Regions from separate parts of the Proteus penneri genome, predicted to be linked through region 2. Evidence: predicted binding sites of a transcription regulator. Region 2 holds the regulator's gene; the other holds the start of a gene.
The links. The regulator PurR, encoded in region 2, represses purine synthesis genes. The targets are predictions, from matches to a motif close to CANGCAAACGTTTGCNTG.
Positions count from the first base shown of each region.

Region 1: the regulator PurR is predicted to act here: its motif matches at 2,173-2,190, upstream of purH (bifunctional phosphoribosylaminoimidazolecarboxamide formyltransferase/IMP cyclohydrolase).

Region 1 is NZ_CP059690.1:3,135,416-3,143,227, reverse strand. Features, by position in the region: gene purD (phosphoribosylamine--glycine ligase) at 1-431, opposite strand, end outside; gene purH (bifunctional phosphoribosylaminoimidazolecarboxamide formyltransferase/IMP cyclohydrolase) at 444-2,033, opposite strand; rRNA gene H1225_RS14115 (16S ribosomal RNA) at 2,652-4,191, shown strand; tRNA gene H1225_RS14110 (tRNA-Ile) at 4,263-4,339, shown strand; tRNA gene H1225_RS14105 (tRNA-Ala) at 4,500-4,575, shown strand; rRNA gene H1225_RS14100 (23S ribosomal RNA) at 4,914-7,812, shown strand, end outside.
Region 2 is NZ_CP059690.1:1,261,300-1,269,111, reverse strand. Features, by position in the region: gene H1225_RS05795 (sulfite exporter TauE/SafE family protein) at 1-803, shown strand, start outside; gene sodB (superoxide dismutase [Fe]) at 1,088-1,666, shown strand; gene cydH (cytochrome bd-I oxidase subunit CydH) at 1,802-1,885, opposite strand; gene purR (HTH-type transcriptional repressor PurR) at 2,153-3,178, shown strand; gene punR (DNA-binding transcriptional activator PunR) at 3,205-4,107, opposite strand; gene punC (purine nucleoside transporter PunC) at 4,226-5,443, shown strand; gene cfa (cyclopropane fatty acyl phospholipid synthase) at 5,747-6,901, shown strand; gene H1225_RS05765 (riboflavin synthase subunit alpha) at 6,989-7,639, opposite strand.

The DNA.
Region 1 (7,812 bases), 1.9 Mb from region 2:
ATAACAATCGGCGCGCCTACTTTATTGAGATACTCAAGTGCTGGTGCTATTTCTGTAAAATTTTGATAATCCGCAGTTGGGATTTTATGACGGGCTAAAAAATCTTTTGTGAAGGCTTTAGAACCTTCTAATTGAGCCGCTCCTTTTGTTGGACCAAAGATGGTCAGCCCCGCTTCTTTAAATGCATCGACAACACCAATAACCAGTGGTGCTTCTGGGCCTACGATAGTTAAATCAATTTGATTTTCGAGGGCAAAAGCGACCAATGTAGGAATATCTGTTGCACTAATAGCCACATTCTCAACACCATTTTCTAATGCTGTACCTGCATTACCGGGGGCAACAAAAACCTGTGTTGCAAGCGGTGATTGAGCCACTTTCCATGCTAAAGCGTGCTCACGACCGCCATTACCAATAATCAAAATCTTCATATCAATACCCTATTAATGACGGAAGTGACGCATATTGGTGAAAATCATTGCGATGTTGTGTTCATTAGCCGCGGCAATCACTTCATCATCACGAATTGAGCCACCAGGTTGAATAACACAAGTCACACCGGCAACTGCTGCCGCATCAATGCCATCTCTGAATGGGAAGAATGCATCTGAAGCCATCGCGCAACCTGCAACTTCTAAACCTTCATCAGCAGCTTTTATACCTGCAATTTTTGCAGAATACACCCTGCTCATTTGTCCTGCGCCAATACCAACTGTCATATCGTTTTTAGCGTAAACAATGGCATTTGATTTTACGAATTTAGCCACTTTCCAGCAGAAGAGTGCATCTTTAAGTTCACGTTCACTTGGTTGGCGTTGAGTAACTACTCTTAAGTTTTCTTCTTTAACCATGCCTAAATCACGATCTTGCACTAAAAGCCCACCGTTAACTCGTTTGAAGTCAAAAGCAGGTTTTGGCTCTTGCCACTGGCCACAAGCTAATACCCGAACATTTGGTTTCGTTTCTAAAATTGGTAGTGCATCTTCATTAATAGAAGGAGCAATGATCACTTCAACAAATTGACGTTCGATGATTGCACTAGCTGTTTTTGCATCTAAAGGCCGATTGAATGCGATAATGCCACCAAATGCAGAGGTTGGATCAGTTTTAAATGCATTGTCATACGCCTGTGTGAGCGTGCTCGCAATAGCTACACCACAAGGGTTTGCATGTTTCACAATAACACATGCAGGCTCGGAGAATGATTTCACACATTCTAATGCGGCATCAGTATCAGCGATGTTGTTATAAGAAAGCGCTTTGCCTTGTAATTGGTTTGCAGTAGCAATAGATGCTTCTTCTATATTCTCTTCTATATAGAAAGCAGCTTGCTGATGAGCATTTTCACCATAACGCATATCTTGTTTCTTTATATAGTTCAGATTTAAGGTACGAGGGAAAGTACCTGATGGTTGTGAAGTATCACCATAATAAGGTGCAACCTTCTGACCAAAGTAGTTAGCAATCATTCCGTCGTAAGCCGCTGTGTGTTCAAAGGCTTTAATCGCCAAATCAAAACGGGTATCTAAAGTAAGGCTATTTTCGTGATTATCCATTTCTTCAATCACTCTTTCATAGTCATTACTATTTACTACAATCGTAACGTCTTTATGATTTTTCGCTGCTGAGCGAACCATTGTTGGTCCACCGATATCAATATTTTCAACGGCATCTGCTAATGAGCAATCAGGGCGAGAGACTGTTTTAGCAAAGGGATAAAGATTCACTACGACCATATCGATAGGACGGATCTCATGTTCTTCCATTATTGCATCGTCTTGGCCACGGCGGCCTAAAATGCCACCATGTACTTTAGGGTGTAGCGTTTTTACCCTGCCATCCATCATTTCTGGGAAACCGGTATAATCGGAAACTTCGATAACAGGTAAGCCAGCTTCTGCTAATAGACGTGCAGTTCCACCTGTAGATAATAGTTCTACGTTTCTTTCAACAAGCGCTTTAGCAAATTCTAAAATACCTGCTTTATCAGACACACTTAAAAGCGCACGGCGGATAGGACGAAGATGTTGCATGAGTTTTATCCCTTGGGTTTTTGGTATAACGGTAGTAATGATGAAGTTAAATCACATTAATACAGTGAAATTGTGTTTGCTTAACTAACATTTCAGAAGATGGACACAAAATCAATCTTACTTAATAAGCCCTCATAATAACGCAAACGATTGCGTTTGACATGCTAATTTTATGTAAAAAGGAAGGTTGTGGATAAAATTGTTGATAAGTGCGTATAACTAGGGGTTTTGCTGTGGAATTAAGCAAACGATTTTTTTTCTTAAAAAAACTATTGCCAGCCTCAGAAAACTCCCTATAATGCGTCCTCGTTGTCACGGCACAGGGCGCTAAGCGAACTGACTGAGAGAACAAAAAATAAAGTGAAAAGCCTTGAAAATAAACGCTTGACACTGAATGAGGAAGATGTAGAATGCATCTCCTCGCAACAACGCAGAAGACCGGAAACGGCAGCGAAGGTTGCACTGCTCTTTAACAAATTATCAGACAATCTGTGTGGGCACTCGCAGAGACGATATCTTCTAAAATATTAGATGTATCAAGTCTTGAAGAGTGAACAACAAAAGTAAATTCATTTATGAATAGCTAAGTTTTCGATTTCTTTGAGCATCAAACACTTTTAATTGAAGAGTTTGATCATGGCTCAGATTGAACGCTGGCGGCAGGCCTAACACATGCAAGTCGAGCGGTAACAGAAGAAAGCTTGCTTTCTTGCTGACGAGCGGCGGACGGGTGAGTAATGTATGGGGATCTGCCCGATAGAGGGGGATAACTACTGGAAACGGTGGCTAATACCGCATGACGTCTACGGACCAAAGCAGGGGCTCTTCGGACCTTGCGCTATCGGATGAACCCATATGGGATTAGCTAGTAGGTGAGGTAAAGGCTCACCTAGGCGACGATCTCTAGCTGGTCTGAGAGGATGATCAGCCACACTGGGACTGAGACACGGCCCAGACTCCTACGGGAGGCAGCAGTGGGGAATATTGCACAATGGGCGCAAGCCTGATGCAGCCATGCCGCGTGTATGAAGAAGGCCTTAGGGTTGTAAAGTACTTTCAGCGGGGAGGAAGGTGATAAAGTTAATACCTTTGTCAATTGACGTTACCCGCAGAAGAAGCACCGGCTAACTCCGTGCCAGCAGCCGCGGTAATACGGAGGTGCAAGCGTTAATCGGAATTACTGGGCGTAAAGCGCGCGCAGGCGGTCAATTAAGTCAGATGTGAAAGCCCCGAGCTTAACTTGGGAATTGCATCTGAAACTGGTTGGCTAGAGTCTTGTAGAGGGGTAGAATTCCATGTGTAGCGGTGAAATGCGTAGAGATGTGGAGGAATACCGGTGGCGAAGGCGGCCCCCTGGACAAAGACTGACGCTCAGGTGCGAAAGCGTGGGGAGCAAACAGGATTAGATACCCTGGTAGTCCACGCTGTAAACGATGTCGATTTAGAGGTTGTGGTCTTGAACCGTGGCTTCTGGAGCTAACGCGTTAAATCGACCGCCTGGGGAGTACGGCCGCAAGGTTAAAACTCAAATGAATTGACGGGGGCCCGCACAAGCGGTGGAGCATGTGGTTTAATTCGATGCAACGCGAAGAACCTTACCTACTCTTGACATCCAGCGGATCCTTTAGAGATAGAGGAGTGCCTTCGGGAACGCTGAGACAGGTGCTGCATGGCTGTCGTCAGCTCGTGTTGTGAAATGTTGGGTTAAGTCCCGCAACGAGCGCAACCCTTATCCTTTGTTGCCAGCGCGTGATGGCGGGAACTCAAAGGAGACTGCCGGTGATAAACCGGAGGAAGGTGGGGATGACGTCAAGTCATCATGGCCCTTACGAGTAGGGCTACACACGTGCTACAATGGCAGATACAAAGAGAAGCGACCTCGCGAGAGCAAGCGGAACTCATAAAGTCTGTCGTAGTCCGGATTGGAGTCTGCAACTCGACTCCATGAAGTCGGAATCGCTAGTAATCGTAGATCAGAATGCTACGGTGAATACGTTCCCGGGCCTTGTACACACCGCCCGTCACACCATGGGAGTGGGTTGCAAAAGAAGTAGGTAGCTTAACCTTCGGGAGGGCGCTTACCACTTTGTGATTCATGACTGGGGTGAAGTCGTAACAAGGTAACCGTAGGGGAACCTGCGGTTGGATCACCTCCTTACCTAAGAGATACGTGTTATGTGCAGTGCTCACACAGATTGTCTGATGAAGAACGAGCAGAAATACCGGTATAGGCTTGTAGCTCAGGTGGTTAGAGCGCACCCCTGATAAGGGTGAGGTCGGTGGTTCAAGTCCACTCAGGCCTACCAAATCGTATTGATACTGCGTTGTGAACTCACTCGTTTACTGTAAGTAAACTTCGTGACTCCACGCCTTGTCTCACTACGATTAGCTCAATTCTTAATTAAAGGAACATTTCCGATAAGAAAGAAAGCTGAGTAACAAAAAACGGTATTAAGAATGCATTATGGGGCTATAGCTCAGCTGGGAGAGCGCCTGCCTTGCACGCAGGAGGTCAGCGGTTCGATCCCGCTTAGCTCCACCATAATCTCTTGAATATAAACTAATAATTCAGAGTATATTAGCAATAGTATACTGCGAATTATTTTGCTCTTTAACAATCTGGAACAAGCTGAAAAATTGAAAACAAATCAATATATCACCGAGGTATATTGATGAGTCTCTCAAAATCTCAAACTTTGAATGTGTTTTTCGACATCAAAGTGGGATGAGCGAGCAATTTACAGTTCGAGGCGGCCAGCGCACAGCCAGCGCAACATACATAAGTATGTGAGCATGGCGAGCACTGCCCAACAACGAAATGTAATCTGCGCAGCCATCACCACCCAGATGTCTTCAAGAAAAGACACCTTCGGGTTGTGAGGTTAAGCGAATAAGCGTACACGGTGGATGCCTAGGCAATCAGAGGCGATGAAGGACGTGCTAATCTGCGATAAGCGTCGGTAAGGTGATATGAACCGTTATACCCGACGATTTCCGAATGGGGAAACCCAATATCCCATGGATATTATCCTGACATGAATACATAGTGTCAGGAAGCGAACCGGGAGAACTGAAACATCTCAGTACCCCGAGGAAAAGAAATCAACCGAGATTCCCCTAGTAGCGGCGAGCGAACGGGGAACAGCCCAGAGTCTTAATCAATGGCAGCATCAGGAGAACGGTCTGGAAAGTCCGGCAGTAAAGGGTGATAGCCCCGTATCCGAAGATGCTGTTATTGTGAACTCGACGAGTAGGGCGGGACACGTGTTATCCTGTCTGAATATGGGGGGACCATCCTCCAAGGCTAAATACTCCTGATTGACCGATAGTGAACCAGTACCGTGAGGGAAAGGCGAAAAGAACCCCGGCGAGGGGAGTGAAAAAGAACCTGAAACCGTGTACGTACAAGCAGTAGGAGCCCCATCACTCAAGTGCCTCGCACTGAGTGATTGGCAAAACCACTCGAAAACAGCGTAGCGTTTACCTACAAAATGGGGTGATTTTTTCAAGCCGTCGCGCAGTGTACATAGAAGTACACGAGCAACGGAAGTTAAAAAATCGCGCCAGTTTGACAGTAAAAGCAAGCGGGACATTTGAGGATGGGGTGACTGCGTACCTTTTGTATAATGGGTCAGCGACTTATATTCTGTAGCAAGGTTAACCGTATAGGGGAGCCGTAGGGAAACCGAGTCTTAACTGGGCGAATAAGTTGCAGGGTATAGACCCGAAACCCGGTGATCTATCCATGGGCAGGTTGAAGGTTGGGTAACACTAACTGGAGGACCGAACCGACTAATGTTGAAAAATTAGCGGATGACTTGTGGATGGGGGTGAAAGGCCAATCAAACCGGGAGATAGCTGGTTCTCCCCGAAAGCTATTTAGGTAGCGCCTCGTGAACTCATCTTCGGGGGTAGAGCACTGTTTCGACTAGGGGGTCATCCCGACTTACCAACTCGATGCAAACTGCGAATACCGAAGAATGTTATCACGGGAGACACACGGCGGGTGCTAACGTCCGTCGTGAAGAGGGAAACAACCCAGACCGCCAGCTAAGGTCCCAAAGTCATGGTTAAGTGGGAAACGAAGTGGGAAGGCTCAGACAGCCAGGATGTTGGCTTAGAAGCAGCCATCATTTAAAGAAAGCGTAATAGCTCACTGGTCGAGTCGGCCCGCGCGGAAGATGTAACGGGGCTAAACCATGCACCGAAGCTGCGGCAGCAATACTGTGTATTGTTGGGTAGGGGAGCGTTCTGTAAGCCTGCGAAGGTGTACTGTGAGGTATGCTGGAGGTATCAGAAGTGCGAATGCTGACATAAGTAACGATAATGCGGGTGAAAAACCCGCACGCCGGAAGACCAAGGGTTCCTGTCCAACGTTAATCGGGGCAGGGTGAGTCGACCCCTAAGGCGAGGCTGAAAAGCGTAGTCGATGGGAAACGGGTTAATATTCCCGTACTGGTGGTAACTGCGATGGGGGAACGGAGAAGGCTAGGTTGTCCGGGCGACGGTCGTCCCGGTTCAAGCATGTAGGCAGAGTGATTAGGCAAATCCGGTCACTTAATGCTGAGGTGTGATGACGAGCCACTAAGGTGGTGAAGCAATTGATGCCCTGCTTCCAGGAAAAGCCTCTAAGCTTCAGGTTACCAACAATCGTACCCCAAACCGACACAGGTGGTCAGGTAGAGAATACTCAGGCGCTTGAGAGAACTCGGGTGAAGGAACTAGGCAAAATGGTGCCGTAACTTCGGGAGAAGGCACGCTGGCGGTAAGTGAAGTCCCTTGCGGACGGAGCCGAAGCCAGTCGAAGATACCAGCTGGCTGCAACTGTTTATTAAAAACACAGCACTGTGCAAACACGAAAGTGGACGTATACGGTGTGACGCCTGCCCGGTGCTGGAAGGTTAATTGATGGGGTTATCCTTAGGGAGAAGCTCTTGATCGAAGCCCCAGTAAACGGCGGCCGTAACTATAACGGTCCTAAGGTAGCGAAATTCCTTGTCGGGTAAGTTCCGACCTGCACGAATGGCGTAATGATGGCCAGGCTGTCTCCACCCGAGACTCAGTGAAATTGAACTCGCTGTGAAGATGCAGTGTACCCGCGGCAAGACGGAAAGACCCCGTGAACCTTTACTATAGCTTGACACTGAACATTGAGCCTTGATGTGTAGGATAGGTGGGAGACTATGAAGTGTGGACGCCAGTCTGCATGGAGTCAACCTTGAAATACCACCCTTTAACGTTTGATGTTCTAACCTAGGCCCATAATCTGGGTCGGGGACCGTGTCTGGTGGGTAGTTTGACTGGGGCGGTCTCCTCCTAAAGAGTAACGGAGGAGCACGAAGGTTGGCTAAGCATGGTCGGACATCATGCGGTTAGTGCAAAGGCATAAGCCAGCTTGACTGTGAGAGTGACGGCTCGAGCAGGTACGAAAGTAGGTCTTAGTGATCCGGTGGTTCTGAATGGAAGGGCCATCGCTCAACGGATAAAAGGTACCCGGGGATAACAGGCTGATACCGCCCAAGAGTTCATATCGACGGCGGTGTTTGGCACCTCGATGTCGGCTCATCACATCCTGGGGCTGAAGTAGGTCCCAAGGGTATGGCTGTTCGCCATTTAAAGTGGTACGCGAGCTGGGTTTAGAACGTCGTGAGACAGTTCGGTCCCTATCTGCCGTGGGCGTTGGAAGATTGAGAGGGGTTGCTCCTAGTACGAGAGGACCGGAGTGAACGCACCACTGGTGTTCGGGTTGTCATGCCAATGGCATTGCCCGGTAGCTAAG
Region 2 (7,812 bases):
TGCTGTTTCTTGTAGTAGGATGTATTACTGGCTTTTTTGCTGGGCTACTTGGCATAGGAGGCGGTGCAATCATTGTTCCGGTAGTTATGTATGTAGTGAGTCAACAAGCTATTCCAATAGATATGGTGATGAAAATTGCCTTATCTACCTCATTCTCTGTGATTATATTTTCTACAGCATCTTCAGCGTATTCCCATAACAAACATAAAGCCATTTTATGGCAGCAATTTCCTCTATTATCTATCGGCACTATCATCGGTATGCTTGTTGGGACATTTCTGGTACAAAAAATGTCAAACACGATATTACAAATCGTGTTCTGTATTTTCATGGTATATACCATCTATGGATTATTAACTAAAAAGAAAGAAGCTGAACGTATTGAAAACGTGAAAGATCCTATTGTTTCAAAACCTGCGTTAACAAGTGGTGGCTCTTTAATTGGCTTTATATCCAGTTTTATCGGTATTGCTGGTGGTACTATCACTATTCCTCTTTTAAGTCATTGGGGATTTAATACACGTAAATGTATTGCAACCTCTTCAATGATTGGTGTCATCATCGCTGCCATAGGCACCATCATGGGTATTATCTATGGCTGGAATCAAACAAATATTGATGACTATTACCTCGGTTTTATCTACTTACCTGCCTTTATCGGAATAAGTATTACTAGCATTCTCTTCGCCCCTATCGGTGTGAAAGTTGCTTATCGCCTCCCTATCCCAAGGGTTCGTCAAATATTTGCATTATTTCTATTCTTAGTCGTAGTGAAAATGATGTACACATTGATAATGGAATAAGCAGAATATGCCACAATTAGAGAATCTAGGCTCTGATTACAGCCATTATTTTACTGCTTTACGAGTTGCTCAGTGAGCTATACTCTTATGAGTATAACTAATCTATATGGCTTATAACTATAGATAAAAGATATTTAGCTGTTATTTCAATGAATTTTTGTTAAAATAATTAGCAAAATAGTAACAAATTAGTGATTCATTTGCCTCATTCTATCGATTCAAATGGTTTTGATGGAATGATTTCAGGCACAAAACCCGAAATAGATAGTTTAAAGGAGTACGCAATGTCTTTCGAATTACCAAAATTACCTTATGCGTTAGATGCTCTTGAGCCACATATCTCTAAAGAAACTTTAGAATATCACTACGGCAAACACCACCAAACCTATGTAACTAATTTAAATAACCTAGTTAAAGGTACTGATTTAGAAAGCAAATCTTTAGAAGAAATCATCAAGTCTACCGATGGTGGTATTTTCAATAACGCGGCACAAGTATGGAATCACACTTTCTACTGGAACTGCTTAGCACCAAATGCAGGTGGTGCACCAACAGGTAAAATTGCTGATGCTATCAACAAGGCATTTGGCTCTTTTGAAGAATTCAAAAAGCAATTTAATGATGCCGCAGCAAAAAACTTCGGTTCAGGTTGGACTTGGTTAGTTAAAAAAGCTGACGGTTCAGTTGCAATTGTTAACACCTCTAATGCGGCAACGCCAGTTTCAGGTGCAGATAAACCACTATTAACTGTAGACGTATGGGAACATGCTTACTATATCGACTACCGCAATGCACGTGTTAAATATTTAGAAGAGTTCTGGGCATTGGTTAACTGGTCATTTGTTGAAGCTAACCTTGCTTAATTTAGATTGATAATCAAAGGTGAATGATTGAGATTCATTTTTGATGACATAATAACAAAGGGCCTTGAGCCCTTTGTTATATTCAGTATTCGATAATCTATTACTTAAATTAATCGAGTACTTATTAAAACATGATTAGAAAAGCAGAGTAGAAAAAATAACAATCATAACCAGCGCTGCTACTGCTGTACTCAAACCAAATTTCAGATCCGTATCCATCTATTCTCCCTCAAAATGATTATAATACACATTATTAACCATAACCTTGTCATGGTTAATTATTATCACATATCAGAATTTGTTAAAATAGCGACTAGTGCACAATTTATAACATTGATTAATACTTTCACTTTTGAGCTAGATCATACAAAATTCACAGCTAATCGCTAAATTATTGCCAGTGTTTGCCCTATGTATGACTATACTGGCAGTTAAACCATAAAATTAGATAAAAGAGACCAATGAAGGTCAGGAGTTTTCCACACCATGGCAACAATAAAAGACGTGGCAAAACGCGCAGGCGTATCAACCACGACTGTTTCTCATGTGATCAACAAAACCCGTTTTGTTGCTGAGAACACACGAGCAACAGTTTGGGCCGCTATAAAAGAATTAAATTATTCGCCAAGTGCCGTTGCGCGTAGTTTGAAAGTCAATCACACCAAATCTATTGGCCTGTTAGCCACGTCCAGTGAAGCTCCTTACTTCGCTGAGGTGATTGAAGCAGTTGAAAATAGTTGTTATAGCAAAGGCTATACACTGGTTTTATGTAACTCACATAACAATCTTGATAAGCAAAAAGCGTATTTAGCCATGCTGGCACAAAAACGTGTTGATGGATTATTAGTCATGTGTTCTGAATATCCTGATCACCTTCTGACTCTTTTAGAAGGCTATCGTAATATTCCCATGGTTGTCATGGATTGGGGAAAAGCGCGTGGTGACTTTACTGATACCATTATCGATAACGCTTTCCATGGCGGCTATATCGCAGGTCGTTACCTTATTGAGCGTGGTCATCGCGATATCGGTATTATTCCTGGACCATTAGAGCGCAACACTGGTGGTGGTCGTCTACAGGGCTTTCTAAAAGCTATGGAAGAAGCCAAAATCACAGTAAAAGATGAGTGGATTGTACAAGGTGACTTTGAACCTGAATCTGGTTATAAAGCGATGTATCAAATGCTAAACCAAAAACAGCGCCCTACTGCAGTTTTTTGTGGTGGTGATGTCATGGCAATGGGCGCAATTTGCGCTGCGGATGAACTTGGCCTGCGTGTTCCTTTAGATATTTCTATTGTGGGCTACGACAATATTCGTAATGCACGTTATTTTACACCTGCGCTAACAACCGTTCATCAGCCAAAAGAGCGTTTAGGCCAAATGGCATTATCAATGTTGCTTGATCGCATCGTTAATAAACGCGAAGACGCCCAAACAATCGAAGTTCATCCGCGATTAGTTGAGCGCCGTTCAGTTGCCGACGGTCCTTTTATCGACTACCGCCGTTAATTCTTATTTATCCAGCTATCTGATTTCTAGCGAAGCCATTCCTCATTTAAGGTTTGGCTATCTCCAAGATAATCTAACAACCATGTCAAAGCAGGCGATTCACTTTTATCGACCCACGTCAGACAGCATGGGCTGTCTGGCAATGGCTGTGCCAGTTGCAAAGTAACTAACTTTCCTTGGACTATCAATGGCTCAGCACGATGCCAAGGCACCATTCCTACACATAATCCTGCCAACAAACATTCAAGCCCCATATCCCACGTTGGTACAACCATTCTACGTTGGTTATTTAACGCCCAAGTGTCACGCTTTGGTAAACTACGTGATGTATCCTCTAAACATAGGCTAGGATAAGGTCGCATTTCATCATCCGTTAGTGGATGTTCCGCTTTAGCTAATGGGTGATCAACATGACAAACACAGCGCCAAGGCATAAAACCCATATCCCTGAAACTATAACGTTCACCAATTGGTGACGCTCTTGTTGCACCAATGGCTAAATCAACACGACCATTAACTAAGGAGTCCCATACCCCATTAAACACTTCTGGGTAGACATACAACTCAATATCAGGAAAATGACGATAAAAATCGAGAATAAGTTGTTGTGTTCTTTCGGGTTTAACAATGCCATCAACTGCTATACTAAATTGACCACGCCACCCATTGGAAACCTGTTGACATAGATGTCGGGTGTCATTCATTTTTTTGATAACAGATCGTGCTTCTTTGATGAAAATTTTACCTGCATCGGTTAGTTCTACATCACGGTGACGGCGCTCAAACAGAGGAACAGCAAGCCATTCTTCTAATTGCCGAACAGTGTAACTAACGGCGGATGGCACTCTGTGCAATTCTTGCGCAGCTGAGCTAAAACTTCCTGTTCTTGCAACTGCATCAACAACTTCTAAAGAGTATTCTGACCACATAGAGTTTATTCCTTTGAAAATTTTTCACAGCATTAACCAAATATTCCCGTTTCACAAGTAAAATAAGTCTTAGTTACAATACATAAAATGTTCTACATCACATAGCATAGAAAATAAAATGAATACTAAAACGTCCACACAATCAAAAACACCTATGAGCTTCATGGTGTACCTAGCTGGTTTGAGTATGCTAGGTTACTTAGCAATTGATATGTACTTGCCTGCATTCGGTATGATGCAGCGTGAACTCGCTATCAGCGAAGGCGCTATCAGTAATAGCTTAAGTATCTTTTTATTTGGTTTTGCTGTTGCTCAGTTACTTTGGGGACCACTTTCTGACAAAGTAGGTCGAAAACCTATTCTTCTTATTGGGTTAAGCCTTTTCTCTTTAGGCTGCCTTGGCATGTTGTGGGTTGAAAGTGCGACAGGTTTACTTGCGATGCGCTTCTTACAAGCTTTTGGTGTCTGTTCTGCAGCTGTTATTTGGCAAGCTCTTGTCATCGACCGTTTCGATGAATCTCGCGCTCAGCGCGTTTTTGCTTTAATTATGCCACTGGTTGCGTTATCCCCAGCACTTGCGCCTTTGATCGGTGCATCATTATTAAACCATGGTGGCTGGCGTATGATTTTCATGCTGTTAATGGCGGTAACTTTAGTTTTGATGTTACCGACATTAATGCTAAAAAACATTAAACAAAAATCCGTCACAGATGCAAACCAATCTTCAGCCTCATTTATGACTTTATTAAAATCCCCGCTCTACACTGGTAACGTATTAGTTTACGCGTCTTGTAGTGCAGGTTTCTTTGCTTGGTTAGCTGGCTCACCAATCATTCTTGAAAAAATGGGCTACTCTCCGCAGGATATTGGTTTAAGTTATATTCCACAAACTATTGCCTTTATGGTCGGTGGCTATGGTTGTCGTATTTTACTATCAAAAATGACGGGTAAAACATTATTACCACTGCTATTAATTGGTTATGCTGTTAGTATGACTGCATTATACCTTGTTGCTAAATTTACTGAGCCAACATTAACCACGATCTTAATTCCGTTCTGTATTATGGCTGCAATGAATGGCGCTTCCTATCCAATCGCTGTATCTAATGCTTTATCGGCTTATCCTGAAATCAGTGGTAAAGCAGCCGCATTACAAAATGCGCTACAACTGGGTCTTTGTAGTTTAGCAAGTTTTATCGTGTCTGCATTTATCAGCCAGCATCCCCTAATTAACACTACTGCAATTATGGCGTTAACAGCGATCCCAATGGCAGTTGGTTACTTTATTCAGCGTAATAAATCTGTTGCCAAACACACAGTTCAAGCAACTGAATAACTCCCCCTTTTATTTTAAGATAATTCTCAAAACGGCTATTTTATAAAAAATGGCCGTTTTATTTTATAGAGAAAAATAATTCACATACCTATACTTATCTAAACGCTTAACTGCGCTTTATCTATTTTCTTTCGGATTTTGAGGCATTAAACAAATTATTCGCTGATTATGTGAGATTAGTTGTTTTATTAATTCTATCCGTTCAATTCATATTGAACACAATACTATTTTAATACTATCTATCTACGCACATTCTTTCTTAGTTTATGTCTCTAAACCCGCTTAGTTTACGCCGGAGAATTTATGAGTACATCTTGTGTAGAAGAAGGCCGAAAGACCTCCAATGATCCTTATAAAAGGATTGCTATCGAACTATTAACTCATGCTGATATTCGAGTTAATGGTTCAGAACCTTATGATATTCAAGTTAATAATCAAAATTTTTATAAAAGAGTATTACAGCAAGGTTCACTTGGACTCGGTGAAAGCTATATGGATGGCTGGTGGGATTGTGAACGACTAGATATATTTTTTCATAAAATTTTACGTGCAGGCCTTGAAAATAAACTTCCTAAAAATCTACATGATATTTTCAGAATTGCGACAGCACGCCTTTTCAATTTACAAACACAAAAACGAGCTTGGATGGTAGGTAAAGAACATTACGATCTCGGTAATGATTTATTTATCGCCATGCTTGATCCTAATATGCAATATTCCTGTGGATACTGGAAACAGGCCGATAATTTAGCCCAAGCCCAAGAACATAAATTAGATTTAATTTGCCGAAAATTAGATCTAAAACCAGGAATGACCTTACTAGATATTGGCTGTGGCTGGGGAGGACTTTCTGCTTATGCGGCAAAACATTTTGGTGTTTCTGTCACAGGGGTTACTATTTCTATTGAACAACAGAAATTGGCACAAGAACGATGCCAAGGACTTGATGTTAATATTATTTTAGAAGACTACCGCGATTTACATGAACAATTTGATCGTATCGTTTCAGTCGGTATGTTTGAACATGTAGGACCTAAAAACTATGAAACCTATTTTGATGTGGTTCGTCGTAATTTAAAGGAAGATGGTCTGTTTTTATTGCATACCATAGGTTCTAATCGCGATAAAGTGAATGTAGATAGTTGGATCAGTAAATATATATTTCCTAATGGTTGTTTACCCTCCATCCAAAAAATTGCAAGTGCGATAGACGGTAAATTCGTAATGGAAGATTGGCACAATTTCGGTGCTGATTACGATAAAACCTTAATGGCATGGTATCAACGATTTTTAGCCTGCTGGCCAGATATTGAGTCAAATTACACGCCTCGTTTTAAACGCATGTTTAGCTATTATCTAAATGCGTGTGCAGGTGCATTTAGAGCCAGAGATATTCAATTATGGCAAATTATGTTAAGCCCTAAAGGACAGATTGGCGGTTTACAAATTCCACGTTGATTTTTTCTTAAAAAGCCAGTTTAATCAATAAACTGGCTTTTTAGTACCCTTGTTAGCGCAACACGTCAATAGTTAATTATGTGCTTCTTATTCCTTATTTTCATTTTGTTCGGCTGCCACTAACAAAGCTTTCTGCTGTGCCATAACGCGCTCTACTGTATCTACAATTGCCTGAGTTTGAGGATCAAGTTCAATATTGACCTTATCACCAAGACGTTTACAACCTAATGTTGTTCTATCACGCGTTTCAGGAATTAAGTGTACACAAAAACGGTTATTAACCACATCGCCAACAGTTAAACTGATCCCATCAATACCGATAAAACCTTTGTGTAAAATATACTTCATTAATGCTTTATCAAAGATACGGAACCAGATTTGTAAGTTATTCTCTGATGTAATAATTTTGGCAACTTCAGCCGTTGTCACAATATGACCAGACATCACATGCCCACCAATTTCATCACCATATTTAGCCGCTCGCTCAATATTTACTTCAGAGCCGACTTTTAATTCACCAAGGTTAGTTAAACGTAATGTCTCTTTCACTAAATCAAAGCTAATATGTGTGCCTTCAATTTTAGTAACCGTTAAACAGCAACCATTATTTGCAACAGAAGCACCTGTTTCTAAATTGCTGACTAACTCGTTGGGTAATTCAATGATATGGGTACGAAAATCGCCTTTATCTTCGATAGCAATAACCCGCCCTTTTCCCTGAACAATACCTGTAAACATCTTACATCTCCTTGGGTCGATAAACTGGTAAACTCAATTTAGGTTTTATGCTATTCAGGATAACATAGCTCGTATTAATCCAAAGGAACAATTACCGTATTTGTTCCTTATTAATTATTGCCGTTCAATATAGCGTAAAAACACCTAATAAATTATCAAAATTCTGTGTTTAA